Allorhodopirellula heiligendammensis: one gene and its partner. The protein of the gene in region 2 binds, or shares a complex with, the protein of the main gene of each other region. Links are inferred from orthologs where the notes say so. Each region holds a gene or a part of one and is shown on either strand. Other genes may lie near its edges.

Region 1 (5,349 bases), on a different replicon or contig from region 2:
CGGCACAAGAACCGGATGTCCTCGCCGCCTTCGAGCATGCGGGCGAGCCAGTAGATCGCAGCGTCAACGTCGCTGCCACGGATGCTCTTGATCAGCGCGCTGGCCAAGTCGTAGTGGTCATCGCCGGTGCCGTCGTAACCGCCCACGCGGTTGGTTAAGGATTCCATCGCCACTTCGCGATTGACGCGTCCTCCCTCAGTGACGACGCTTTCGACCGCGACCTCCAACGCTGCTAACGCCCGCCGAGCATCGCCGTCAGTCGCTGTCGCCAGGAACTCGATTGCGTCATCGGTCACTTCCACCCCCCGCCCACCCAAGCCGCGATCGACGTCGTTGATGGCCCGCCGCAGAAGCTCGGCGAGCTGCTGCGCTGCTAATGGTTCGAGCGCAAAGATTTGACTACGGCTAATCAATGCCCCGTTAATTGCGAAGTGCGGATTGCTGGTCGTTGCTCCGATCAACGCGATCACGCCAGCCTCCACATCGGCTAGCAGGGCATCCTGCTGTGATTTATTGAAGCGATGGATCTCGTCAATGAATAAGATCGGACGCTTGCCACCGGCGGCGACCTCATCGGCGGCCGTCCGCAGCACCTCGCGAACCTCTTTGACGCCACTGTTGATCGCATTGAGCGAAATCAGCTTGGCATCCGTTTCCGCAGCGATCAGTTTCGCCAGCGTCGTCTTGCCACAACCGGGCGGACCATGGAGGATGATCGAACCGAGTCGGCCGCTGGCGATCAGTCGCTGCAATAATTTGCCGGGACCAAGGATGTGGTGCTGACCCGCAAACTCATCGAGCGTTTGGGGACGCATTCTTGCCGCCAACGGCTGAGCGGCAAACAAATGATCGGCTTCTTGCTGTGCAAACAAATCCATGGTGTCCACCGGAGTGACCGTGAGGCGAATGAAAAAAATGTTGGGCTATGCAGCGATCACGATCGGTGTCGCGATCACCGGACGCTTGTTCTGGATGATCGACGATTGGAGCCGTGATTGGACCACCAACAACGCCCGGTTGTCGATAACCGATCCCGATCCCTTGTTGCGACCCTTCGAGGTGGCTGGCGATATCCCAGCCGTAATCAAGAAAATCAAGAGCTGGGTAGCCGGGCAACCAGGATGGGATTTGGCTCCAGGCGAGACGACCGAACCTGGAGATCGTCTGCATCTCACCCGCACGACGCCCGTTTTTCGTTTCGTAGACGATATCTGGGTGGAGTTGACGCCGCAGCAGCCCGCAACCGGCGAGTTGCCGCGAACCCGCGTCGACGCCTGCAGTCAGTCACGCGTCGGCAAAGGTGACTTGGGACAGAATCCCCGCAATTTGAAAGTACTGCGGGCGGGAATTTTAGGAGATTCATCGTAGGACGGGACAGTTGTTCCGCCCGTAACCTGTGTGCTCGCTCGGGACGGATTCACTCGTCCAGAGCCTATTCGCTCGCTCGGGGCCCATTCGCTCGGTCGGGGCCCATTCGCTCGGTCGGGGCCCATTCGCTCGGGCGGGGCAATGTTTCCCAGTTACGTCAGAGCGTTCCCGCGTGCTGGACGACCGGCTGGGGGACTTCGTTCATTGTGAGGGCCACTTAGTCCGCATCGCTACTGACGCGCTTCAGCATAGTTCAGCGGCATCCAGGCGGCATCTTGTTCGCTGCTGGCGACACACTGCTGGATAAACAGCATCCCCTCGACGCCGTCGTAAACGTTGGGGTAGACGGTATCTCGCCGCTCGAACGCCGCGCCGCTGGCACGCAGCGTGATGTCATCAAAAACGGCATTGTAGAGGTTTGCGAAGGCATCGTAAAAACCCTCGGGATGGCCGGCAGGTAATCGGCTTGACGCCTCCGCGAGCGGTGTCATCGTCCCTGTGCCCGGGCTGCGAGTGTAGATTTGATGCGGTTGGCCTGCTCGCCGGACGACCAGTTCGTTGGGCGATTCCTGCCGCCATTTCAGTGATGCCAACGTGCCATCGACTTCCAGCTCGAGATCATTCTCGCGGCCGTGGGTGACCTGGGAAGCAGTAAGCACCCCGATGGCCCCATCTTGATAGCGAATCACCGCAGTGCCGTAATCATCCAGGCGGCGTCCCGGTACAAACGTCTTGAGGTGACAACTGACTGATTCGGGCAGTTCGCCGGTCACGTACCGTCCCAGCTGGAACGCGTGGGTGGCGATATCGCCAAACGTTCCTGCCGCCCCGCTCTTGGCTGGATCCGTTCTCCAGGCCGACAGCTGACCCCCATCATCCTCGCTCGTACCGGCGAGCCAACCTTGAATGTACTGACAGCGAATCGCATTGATCTTGCCGAGTTCCCCTGCCTGAATCATCTCTCGGGCTTGGCGAATCATGGGGTAGCCGGTGTAGTTGTGCGTTAAGGCGAACACAACGTCTGAGTTTTCAATGGTTTTGAGCAACGATTCCGCTTGCGCCAAATCGAGCGTGATCGGTTTGTCGCAGACGACGTTGAACCCCGCTTCGACGGCCGCTTTGGCAATTTCGTAGTGAGTGTGATTGGGCGTCGCGATACTGATGAAGTCGACGCGTTCGTCGTCGGGCAAACGGGCTTCGGCATCGAGCATCGCTTCGTAGTTGCCGTAGGTGCGGGACTCGTCCACACCATAGCTAGGTGCGGCCTTCTTGCTCCGTTCAGGATCGCTCGAGAATACTCCCGCCGTCAACGTACACCGATGATCAAACTCGGCTGCGATGCCATGAACCGGGCCTATGAACGACCCTGGGCCACCACCGACAAGGCCCATGCGGAGCTTGCGATTCAAGGGAGGATTCAGCGCCATGTCAGTTCTCTGGGGGAGGGAGGGGTGATAGGAAACAGTGGATTCTGCAATCGTAAAGTTCTCGGGCAATCGGTACAATGATAGAGTCAGATGGCGATCACCCGCGTCATTTTTGCCGTTCTGGCGGCACTCCTGTCACTTGTCTCCCCCCCTTAAGCGACTCTGCGATGCAAGATAATCCTCTCGAAACGACCTCCATCGCTAATTCTCGAACTCACGTGTGTTGTGCAGCGTGGCGATCACCGCACCGCCAGCGGTGCATCACAGCGGCCTTGCTCGCGACGACAGTCATGGCGATTTTGGTAGCGGTCTATTTCGCGGGTGTGGCACGTCAAGCGGCGCGCACTTCGTCACCGCTGGATGGGGCGTGGCAGGGGCTGCCGATTGCCAACGCGACTGCGGCGGTATCGAGTGAACGATTCTCGATGTGCACGGGCCCACTGGCGGACACCAACGAAGCGCTGTTTGTTCTCGACCACAATTCAGGGTTGCTGCAGTGCTCGGTGCTCTATCCCCGCGTGGGACGCTTCATGGCCAGCTACACCGTCAATGTCGCTGACGCGTTAGGGATGGAAGCGAAAGGGGGCAGTTATATGATGGTCACCGGAACGTCGGATTTTCTCTCGGCGAGCAATCGCCCCATCGGCAGGTCGGTGATCTACGTGCTCGACACCACCACTGGCAATTACGCCTGCTATGGCGTTCCGATCAATCAAAATGCGATGAAAGCAAATCAACCGCAACAGGGTGTGCTGTTCTTGATCAGCCAAGGTGCAGCCAATCCCGTCATCGACCGCGATAAGCTGCGGTAGTTATCGCCCGGTATTTCGGTGGGATCGCAGTCGAAAACACATTTTTCTGCTCACGCCGCCAGGGAGCGCTATCGCATCCGGATTGGCATGTTGCTCTTGTCAATCGCTTCGGCAGCGTAATTATCGACTTCATTGACGTTGAGCTCCGCCCGATAGTGCTCGGTGCGTACGACTTCGATGTCGCCGTTTTCGTTTTCGGCGACCGCCGCACCATGGTGACGGGTTAATTCGAGCATCGCCAAGAACCACCCGATGTACGCAGATTTGTGCTGCCCGGGCTCGATCATGTCGATCAACTCGACCCGCTCACGGTCGGCCAACGCATGATGAATTCGCTGCATGTAGACGTGGATGGGCGTGTCGTCGTAGATCACCTCTGTCGCCGGTGGTCCCGCCGATTCACGCATGATGCGGCCGAAGGCGGATACTAAATCCCAGATCTCGAGTTCAACGATCGGTTGGTCGGCAGGATCGTTTCGCCGTGATGGCAAGTCATCGGCGAGACGTTCAAACCGCGTCTGCCAGCGTGTCGACATCTCGTCGAGCACCGAGGCTGCGTCACGTATTTCTTTGTACTCCAGCAACTTTTGGACGAGTTCTTCGTGCGAGTCCTCGATCACTTCCTCGGTCTCATCGTCCTCGATCTTTGGCAGTACCGCGAGGCTCTTCATCTCCACCAGCGTGGCAGCGAGTTCGAGAAAGTCACCGACCTCGCCCAGGTCCAGTTCCTGCAGGAGGTCCATGTACTCGACGTACTGAGCCACGACTTTCGCCAGTGACATCTCTGACAACGACAATTCTTGCCGCCTGACCAGATACAGCAGCAGATCGATCGGACCTCGGTAAGCGGGCAAATCAATGCGGAAGGTCATGGCCCGGAGCCGAGAGGGAAAACTGGAAACGAGAAGTGGCGTTGAGGCTGGCCGTATGCGCCGAAAACCGTCAGGGCCCTGCTGGTTGATGAACTCGCTGCGCCAACGAGGTCGTCGTGAACGACTCACGGGCGGTTCGGATTTGTATTCACCCATCGGGCCCCGAAAGCGACGAACCTGATAGGCCGTGAGACCTCAGCTAACGTCGCTCGCCCTTAGGATACCAAAGAATGGATCACGACCGAAATGCATGCCACCAAACTCGACAGCACGATCCCCCAGCCCGCTAGCCCACGCAGGACCACACTGGCAGGCTGCCGCATCCGAACCCAAGATTCTCGAAAACACATCGCCGCAGTATTGCCGGTCGCAGCGTTCTCGTTCGTACTCGCGCTCAGCATTCCGCTACTGGACCGTGACAGAAAAAAGGACCGTGGCGGAAAAATCGCTCGCCAGACCAGTCCCAGCAGCATCACCAGAGTGGCGATCATCGCCGCCTTCGCACTCATTGTTGGCGAGGGTAGCCAGGATCGTGTGGGGGTGATTTGGATCGATGCGTTGATCGCCGCACGCCGGGCCAGGTTCTGCTGCTCATACTCGGTTAGCCAAGAGGTCGCTTTCGCTTGACGATCCATCCAGAAATCTCGCCAGCGGGTCAACGGCGTTGCCGCCTCGGGATTGCCGTTGCTGGATTGGAGGTCGGTTTCTTGATGCCCTGTCGATTTTTGAAGCCCTGTCGAGACGGTGCGAAAGACAGTTTCGGACGCAGAATCTCGAGCCACTACGGACTGCCCTTGCGACGTGCAGTCGGCCGCGTAGAGCTCGGCGGTTTCACGGTACCACTGCATCCAGGCGACATCCGGCGTCCGT
Region 2 (9,312 bases):
TTATCAAAAAAGATGACATGCGCTTCATGCCGCTCGACCATTAAGCGGAGTTCTTCAACTTTACCCTTACCAAGATAAGTCGAATGATCAGGCGTCCCACGCCGCTGAGTCAGCTCGTCGACGACCTCCGTACCAGCCGTCGTCGCCAAACCGTGGAGTTCTTCCAACGGATCGTCATCGACGACCACATCAGGAAGAATGAGACGCGCCAGAATGCTGCGTTCGGGACCGTTGTCGACCAGCGAGATCAGGTCCGAAGAATTGTGTGGATGAGACACGAGGTGGATGGGGACTCCGGTTGGAGAGAATGATTAAAAAAGTGATTGAGTCCGTAGCCGTGCTCGGTGGGACACAGATCGCATTATCGCGGCCCTGCCCGACGCCGGGTGACGGTAGCTACAGAGACGCTTTCATGTTAACTCATTGACAGACAGTTTGTCGCGGGCAAAGGTTCGAAGATCAATCCGAGCTTAGCGATCGAAAGTCGACCGATTTCGCAATATGTGGTGGTAATGCTGGGCAAAACGATGCGATTCGTCGCGAACGTACTGCAATAGCCTTAGTGCAAAGGCGTTCTTACTCAATCGGAGCGGCTCGGGATTTCCAGGCCGAAATATCTCTTCGTCGCGTTTCGCGAGGGAAATCACGGTCGGTGGCGTGATTTGTTGATCTCGAAACGCTGCCATCGCAGCACTCAATTGCCCTTTCCCTCCGTCGATCAGCAAAATATCAGGGAATGCATCACCCGAATCGCTCAGGCGTCGGAATCGTCGTGACACGACCTCGTAAATGCTACGAAAATCGTCGACGCCTTTGACGTCCTGAATTTTGTATCGACGATAGCCTGGCTTGAACGGTAAGCCATCGATGAACTGGACCAGCGAAGCGACCGTTTCATTGCCACCGAGATGCGCAATGTCGACGCCCTCAATCACCCGCGGAGTTTCATTCAACCGCAGGACTTTCTTCAATCCCGCGAGTCCCTTTTTGGGATCGATATAAAAAACCTCCGGCTGAGCATGGGTATCGAGTTCACCACGTTCGGACAACCGCTCGAGCATTTGAATCTCGTCACGCAGCACCGCGGCTCGTTCGAACTCCAGTTCAGCACTGGCGGTCGCCATTTCCGCCTTCATGTCTTTGATCAGTTTCGTTTTGCCACCGTCGAGAAACGTTTGCAAGCGTTTAATATCGCGGCGATAGTCCTCCTTGCTGATACGAAAATTACAGGGGGCGGTGCACTGGTTGATGCTCGCTAGCAGGCACGGGCGAAACCATTTCCATTTCTCGTCCGATTCGCTGATGTCGAGCGTGCAGGTGCGAAATTTAAAAATCCGCTGCATCACCTGGATCGCCCCCCGCAACGCCCCGGCACTGGTAAACGGTCCGTACAGTTTCACGCCCGACGTTTTCGGTTCGCGTGTGACCTCGACGCGCGGAAACTCTTCGCGTGTCGTGATCATCAGGTAGGGGAATGATTTATCGTCTTTGAGGTCTTTGTTGTTCCGAGGCTGGATGTCTTTAATCAGCCTCGACTCCATCAGCAACGCGTCGACCTCGCTCTCGCACTGGACGAAGTCGATGTCCGCAATATCGGGAATCCAGCTGGCTGTGCGAGCATCCACCTCGGCGGCTTTGAGAAAATAGCTACCCGCGCGGTTGCGAAGATTCTTTGCTTTGCCAACGTAGATCACGACCCCGGCAGCGTCCTTCATCAAATAGACACCAGGCTCGTTGGGAAACGTTTTTACCTTCGCCGCCGCGTGCGCATGCCCCTTGAACTCGAAGGTGGCAGCGGACTCGGGAGGCTCAGCGGCAGGTTCAGGGGATGAAGGGTCGTTCAGGCGTCCGTCCGTGGGTGAGGGGTCATGGTGGATTTCTGGGACAAGTCATCGTCACAGCAGATGCGATTGTACCACTCCAGCCATACTTTTGGGAAATCGATTTTACCGCCAGAGCGGACGCCCGATTTGGCTTGCCGGTCCCCCCGCACGCGCCGTCGTTGCCCCCATGAGCATGCGCGGAGTTCGCACGCGTCCTCTGAATCACGCCGCAGATCAGGATTCGCCTTTTCCAACATGATTATTTCTTAGGAAAAAACCATTCGCACTACGCCACTGTTGACTACTTGAAACTATCTACGACATGAGAAAACTGGGAGCGTGGAATGGGACTGAGGCGAAGCACCTGTGGCCATGAAATGACCATGGGGTTGCGAGTGCCTCCAAAATACGAGGCGGTGTGCTTGGTGCCTTTGAATGGCGTGCTGCCCGCCCAAGCTCAGCCGGCATGATACATGTTGTCGACTGCACAGGCGGCAAAGTAGTGTTCCAGCATGCGAGCGCAGAATGGCAGATTGCCCGTAAGCGTTGGGCAACAGGGGACGACTCGCGTGCGAATGAACGAGTATGAGGCAGCGATGCCAATCAGGCAGCGACATCACCGGGCGTCGCCTGAATCTCGCTCATGCCGCGCTGATTTGGCCGTCCTCGCTGACATCCTCGAAGCGGATCGAGACCTGTTTGCTGACACCGGACTCTTGCATGGTAACGCCATACAAAGTGGTTGCTGCGGTCATCGTTTTTTTGCTGTGAGTGACGACGACGAATTTGGATTGATCGAGAAACTCATTGAGCACGGTCACGAATCGGCCAATGTTGGCTTCATCGAAAGGCGCGTCGACTTCGTCGAGGACACAGAACGGACTGGGGCGGTACTGGAAGATGGACATCAGCAGCGCGACCGCGGTCAGGGCCTTCTCACCACCGGAAAGAAGCGAGTTACTGAAACTGGGTTTGCCGGGCGGGGTGGCGACAATTTCCACACCGGCTTCGAGCGGGTCGTCGCACTCTTCCAGCACCAAATCCGCATGTCCACCGCCGAATGACTTTCGATAGAGCTTTTGAAAGTTTTGCCGGATCGCTTCGAGCGTATCAAGGAACAAGCGTCGCGAGTCCGCGTTGATCCGCGCGATCACTCGTTGGAGGGAATCCTTGGCCGCGGTCAGGTCTTGGTATTGCCCATGCAGCTCATCATAGCGAACCTGCAGCTCATTGAGCTCTTCGAGAGCTTCCATATTGACCGATCCGACATTTTGGACTGCTGTGCGAAGTTTGCTGATTTCCGCATCGACCTCGTCGCGGTCCTCGATTTCAGCGAGTTCTTCGGGCGGCTCGTCATTTCGCAGATCGATGCTGTAGTCTTCGGCAATTCGCTCAGCGAGCGTCGTGCGTTTGAGTTCCGCAGCATCGCGTGCCGAGGAAATCGATGCCATGGCTTCCGTGGCCGCGGTCGCGGCCTTTGCGCCAGCCTGCGATTTCGCTTGCACGGACTTCGCCACAGCACGCTGTGATGCGGCGCGGTGAGCGAACTGGCGAAGTTGTTCGTCGACGGCCTCCATGGCAATCAATCGTTCGGCCAAACGATCGTCTGCGCCAACGATGCTGGCTTCCACTTGGGCAAGGCGCGACCGAGTGTGCGCGATCGCGTCGCGTAATTCCTGTTTGGCTGCCTCACGTTGAGTCTGGTCTCGGCGTGCTACCTCGGCAGCCGTCGCGAGCGATTCCACCTGTTGTTCTAACCTTGCCGATTCGACCGACACGTTCATCGCTTCGCTCTGCACGGCTTGCAATTCCGCAGTCGCATCACTCAGTTCCGATTCAATTGCTGAGCGTTGCTGTTCGAGCTGATCGATAGCCGATTTCCCCTCGTCAATGGCCGCCTGCAGTTTGCTGTCTTGCTGCTTGGCGAGGTCGTGGGACTGTTGGTGTTCGCGACTGGCGATGCTGAATTGATCGACTGACGCCTGCCTCGCGGCCAACCGCTCAGCCACGTGATGGCTGCGAGCCTCCGCAGCGGCATGAGCGGTGATCCAATTGCGTTGAGCCTGTTCGTGACGACCGAATTCGGCTGCATGCTCGTCAATCTCACCGGCCAGACGAGCGAGTTCCTTTTCGCCTTCGTTGATCTGGAATCCGTAGTGCTGCATCTCCGACCGCGCTGCTTGCAGCTCGCTGCGGCGACTGATGAGCCCACTTTCGCCACCGGGAGGGCCGAGGACGCATGATCCATCGTTATCGAGCAGGTCGCCGGAAGCCGTGACGAATCGCAGGCCAGCCCCTGAGAGTTTTCGAAGTCCCATGGCGGTCGTGATGGAATCGACCAGCCAAGTGTTTCCCAGTAGGTGACGGACCAGTGGCTGCAGATCGGCATGGCACTCGACCATGCGATCTGCCCGTCCAATCACTCCTGCGAGCCCATCGAGCCGAATCTGATCGCCGGGGCGGCGGTTGGGCAATTCATCCAAGCGGATGATCCCCACTCGGCTGGGAACCTGTAGCTCACCTGCAGCGATGGCGTCGTGGATCGCCGCACCACGCACGATCACGTATTGGCTGCGCGGGCCCAGGGCGGCATCAATCAGCATAGCAACCTGTCGATCGACGTCAAAACACTCTGCGACCAGACCGACCAACTGGCTGCGGAGTGGACCTTCCGGCAATGTCAAAATTTCACGCACACCGCCGCTGACCCCATCGTGCCGTGCTTCGAGCTCACCGAGCACCTTGGCACGTTCCGTGATCCCTTGCAGGCGAATCTTCAGCGACCCGACTTCATCCCGCCGCCGTTCGAACACGCGGCGAGTTTCGGCAAGTTTCGCGTCTGCGATCTCGACGTGTTTTTGGGATGTGGCGATTTCAGCAACGAGCTGGGCTACTTGAGCATTGGCAGCTTCGTATTCTTCCTGGGCAGCACACAGGTTTTCCTGGGCAACCTCAAGGCTTCGCTGTGTTTCAGCGATTGCCCGTTTGGCCTCGACGATCTGCTGGGAGACTCTCTGACGGTTAGCCTCGTGATCAGCAACGCGTCTGACCGACGCCAAGTGCTCTCGCTGCAACTCGTCACGCCGATCCGCGATGGCATGGACTTGGCTTTGGAAGCGATCACGATCGGCGGTAATCTGTTGCTTCTTCGCGAGCACCTCAGCAGCTTGGGTTTGGGCGAGCTCCCAGTCTGAAATGGCTTTCTGCAGATCGGCGGTCGCATTTCCGGATGCCGTGCGAGTGACTCGCAAGCGGCGGTAATGACTGGCGAGCGCTCGTCGCTGCTCGACGAACGTGGTCTGGTCTGATTCGCGGCGGCCTTGCAGTCGCGCAACTTCGCCGGACAGTTCGCCGCGCGTCCGCTCCGCATCACGAGCTTCGTCGGCAATCGCCTGTAGCCCCTGTTCGGCGGTTTGACGCTGTTCCTCGAGCGACTCGCGTTCCGCCTCCAGGCGGGTATGCTCAGCTGTGGCGTCGGTCAATCGCTGCTGTGCCGATTTCAATTCATCGCACAACGCCAGCCAATCGGTCCAGGCGACGACGGTACGTAGTTCTTTGAGGCGATCACTCGCCTGGCGGTATCGTTCCGCTTTTCCAGCCTGGCTTTTGAGCGTCTTCAGGCGCGTGGCAACTTCATCGACGATGTCTCCCAGTCGCGTCAGGTTCTGTTGGACGCGGGCCAATCGCCGCTCCGCCTCCACTTTTTTTGCCTTGAAGCGGCTGATGCCGGCGGCTTCTTCGAAAATCGCGCGGCGGTCCTTCGCATTCGCCTGCAGCATCCGATCGACTTTGCCCTGCTCGATGAGGCTGTAGGCGTCAATGCCGATCCCGGTACCGCGAATCAACGCACGGATATCTTTCAACCGGACCGCTTGGTTGTTGATCAGGTACTCGCCTTCACCGCTGCGATATACGCGGCGTGTAACGTGGACCTCGGGGGCGTCCACAGGGAGTTCGCCGCCCGTATTATCGAAGATGATGGTCGCCTCAGCGGCACCGGCGGGGCCACGCGTCTGCGATCCTTTGAAGATCACGTCGGACATGTCTTTCCCACGCAAACTTTTTGCGCTCTGGCTCCCCAGCACCCACTTCATGGCATCGACGATGTTCGATTTCCCGGACCCATTGGGCCCAACCACGACGGTGATCCCATCAGGAAAATCAAAGCGGGTTCGATCCGCAAAACTCTTGAATCCGGCCAGCTCGAGCGCTTTGAGCATAAATAAGAGGCAGCAGGCCGAGAGTGGAAGAATTGGAAATCACGGAAACTGCTGTCAGATTAGCCAAATTCCTCGGAAAATCCTAGATCAGCACAGCGATCAGGCAAATCAGCACGATCAAGATTCCAATCAACATTTTGCCAACCGTGCCTGTTGTTCGTCCCCAAAATGCGGCGTGGCCGATCCGCCAATTCTCTCGCCAAGGCTTCCCATCCTGCCATTCCGCCAGCATGGCCCCAGCAGTGGCGCCCAATCCCCCAAACAATAACGCAGCGAGGACTGGGCCGATCACCGGGATGGGTAGACCAATGATGCCACCTGCGATCGCACCCATCATGGAACCACCGATGGCCATGATGGTCCCCCGTCGACTAGCCCCGGCGCGACTTGCACCGACCGCTCCAGCAGCGAACTCAACGATTTCGCCCAGAATCGCCGCTAAAAATGCTAGGCCCAACGGCACCAGGCCGAGCTGACCTCGGCCCGATTCGGGTCCTAGCCAGGCGTAGACTCCCATCGCCAAAACCGCCAGCCAATTGCCAGGCAAGGCGATCAAATTGAGCAACCATGCTCCCAGACAGATCAGGACCAGTACGGTAGCGATCAGAAACGTCCCCCCCGATGTAACCACAGGCCTGGCAGATTCCTGCAATTGCAATAACCACCCCGGATCGGGCGCGGGATCCGAAACGCTCTCGGCGATCAACTGTGTCGCCACCCCCGCCATGAGATTGTGAAGAAAATCGGTTGGTTCGATCATGGTTCCATGAAGTCTCTCGTTGCGGGTGAACCCGATTTCACCGAATACCGTCTCAAATGAACAAAAGTATTGGCGAGGTGTTTCGGACAGCTTTTTAACAATCCGCCTCTCGATGTGGAACGGCGCCGTGCCTGCCGCTAATATGGACGCAACGAATACGTGATCCCAATTTCGCTAGGCGAGAGGAAAGCAGTATCCATGAACGCAAGGGTTTTAGATACCAATGTGCTCGTTTTGAATCGGTTCTACATGCCGATTCGAGTAGTCAACGTGCGTCGTGCGATGACGCTACTGTACCGCGACTGCGCCGAGGTGATCGATTGCGATGACGGCCAGTACGTCAGTTACGACTTCGACTCCTGGTGCGAACTGAGCCAATTGGCTTCGCTGGACAAGCACCCCGGCGAGGAGTTCTTGCAAGCGGTCGAATTCGAAATCAAAGTCCCTCGAATTGCGCGCTTGACGCGATTCGATCGGATGCCAGTGCAGACAGTGCGATTCAATCGACGTAACCTGTTCGCGCGAGATGAATATCGCTGCCAATACTGCGGCAAGACCGAACCGCTGGCGAAACTGAGCCTAGACCATGTGGTGCCTCGCTCTCATGGCGGAGCGACAACGTGGGAGAACATCGTGTGCAGTTGCCTGCGGTGCAATAGCCGCAAAGGTGGTCGAACTCCGCAACAGGCTCACATGAAATTGCTATCGCACCCGGCCAAGCCACGCTTCAACCCGCTGATGACTTTGTCATGTGACGACCCACGCTACGAATCATGGAAGACATTTCTATAGATCTGGACTAGGCCTTAAACTGGGCTCTGCCATCCTGGCCGTGAGGACGGCATCGAATTGTCAGGGTGGTTGATTGCTGTACAAGCTCGGTCTTAATTTGCTGCGGCTCGGATCCGATCGGCTCGCTGTCGGGGTGTCTCTCCCTGCGCCAGCGACAGCTGACCTTGGCGACGGGTAAGACTTTGGTATTCAAAACTGCTGGTTTCTGCCCTCACCCCCGGGGAAGAGGGCGGTTCGTCTTCAAACCGGGTTATCGCAGGCAGGTATAATGGGGTGAGTTGGCAATCGCTAAACCGCCGGGCTGTCAATTCTGTTTCGCCTGCGGTAACCGTATGGAGGATGGCTGCACTTCCTCGGCACCGCAATGTTAGCAGGGTTCTAGCACGATCACACAGCGCACACTCCGCCAGACACGCATGCGGCCCGGCAACGACAGTCGAATGCAGAAGTCTCTCATCGATACGCGTCTCTCTCTTTTTCAAAACACCATGACTCATCCCAATCCAAGTACGAATCGTTTGCCGGGATTTTCGCGGCGTCAAGCAATCACCGCCGCAGCAGGGGCGACTCTCACGCTCGCTGGACGCCACGTCGCCCATGCTGATGATCCGCAAGACGGCGGCTCGTATGCCAGCAAGCGGCCTCCAATCGATCAACGCAAGTTCACCAGTCCCTCCGTCGAAGCGACGATTACAAAAGTGAAAGCAGACATCGCGGACGAGCAGTTGGGATGGCTATTCGAAAACTGCTATCCCAATACGCTCGACACCACGGTTGATTACGAAGAGGTCGATGGCGAGCCCGATGCCTTCATCATCACTGGAGATATTGACGCGATGTGGTTGCGGGATTCCACCGCACAAGTATGGCCATACCTACCTTACATGAAATCGGACAAGCAGCTGACGCGGTTGGTCAGAGGCCTCATTCACCGTCAGAATTTGTGCATTCTCTTAGATCCCTACGCCAACGCCTTCTACAAAGATTTGACGCAGCCGTCTCATTGGGCCAGTGACCGACCGTCACCCATCCCCGGCGTGCACGAGCGGAAGTGGGAAATCGATTCGCTCTGCTACCCCATCCGTTTAGCCAATGCCTATTTTGAGCGGACCGGCGACAGCTCGATCTTCAACGAAGAGTGGCAGACTGCGATGCATTTGGTGGTAAAAACTTTCCGCACCGAGCAGCGTAAAGATGGCACGACACCCTACCGCTTCGTTCGCGAGACGAGTCGGATGCTCGATGCGCCGCCGTTCGATGGCACGGGACGCCCGATCAACCCCGTCGGATTGATTGTCTCCGGGTTTCGCCCCAGCGACGACAGCACGTTGTACCCGTTTCTGATTCCGTCGAATCTATTCGCCATCCAATCGCTGCGTCAACTCGCCAAGATCTCCTCCGCACAAGTTAACGATCAAGAGTTTGCAGCAGAGTGCACGAGCCTTGCCGACGAAGTCCAAACTGCAATCGATAAGTATGCTGTTGCTGAGCACATGGACTATGGACAGATCTATGCCTACGAAGTCGACGGATTTGGCAACGCGGCCTTCTGGGATGACGCTAACGTCCCCAGCTTGATGTCGTTAGCCTACTTAGGAATCCACCAGCCGCACGACCCGCTGTACCAACGGACGCGGCGTTTTTTGCTCAGTCAGCACAATCCATATTATTTACAAGGCTCCGCAGCATCTGGGCAAGCGAGCCCGCATACAGGCAA

What was found. The genes of interacting proteins can lie anywhere in the genome.
Region 1: the proteins of smc (region 2) and Poly21_RS10480 are in contact, whole or in part, in a crystal structure (PDB 3ZGX), measured with the Bacillus subtilis proteins. The link is inferred for Allorhodopirellula heiligendammensis from one-to-one orthologs.

The regions. Positions count from the first base shown.
Region 1 is NZ_SJPU01000002.1:15,830-21,178, reverse strand. What follows is about bases 2,578-5,349. They hold Poly21_RS10480 (segregation and condensation protein A), read right to left. Parts: upstream 4,480-5,349; coding sequence 3,676-4,479; downstream 2,578-3,675. Other genes in these bases: Poly21_RS10475 (hypothetical protein), read right to left, coding at 4,695-5,349; Poly21_RS10485 (hypothetical protein), read left to right, coding at 2,963-3,607; Poly21_RS10490 (Gfo/Idh/MocA family protein), read right to left, coding at 2,578-2,795. Also shown: Poly21_RS10500 (replication-associated recombination protein A), read right to left, coding at 1-878; Poly21_RS10495 (DUF1499 domain-containing protein), read left to right, coding at 907-1,368; more of Poly21_RS10490, read right to left, coding at 1,599-2,577. UniProt on the Bacillus subtilis protein: Participates in chromosomal partition during cell division. May act via the formation of a condensin-like complex containing Smc and ScpB that pull DNA away from mid-cell into both cell halves.
Region 2 is NZ_SJPU01000001.1:850,264-859,575, reverse strand. What follows is about bases 2,265-6,420. They hold smc (chromosome segregation protein SMC), read right to left. Parts: upstream 6,044-6,420; coding sequence 2,465-6,043; downstream 2,265-2,464. Other genes in these bases: Poly21_RS03230 (DUF456 domain-containing protein), read right to left, coding at 6,126-6,420. In the rest of the region: GTPase HflX, read right to left, coding at 1-278; Poly21_RS03240 (excinuclease ABC subunit UvrC), read right to left, coding at 471-1,844; more of Poly21_RS03230, read right to left, coding at 6,421-6,803; Poly21_RS03225 (HNH endonuclease), read left to right, coding at 7,002-7,595; Poly21_RS03220 (glycoside hydrolase family 125 protein), read left to right, coding at 8,084-9,312. UniProt on the Bacillus subtilis protein: Required for chromosome condensation and partitioning.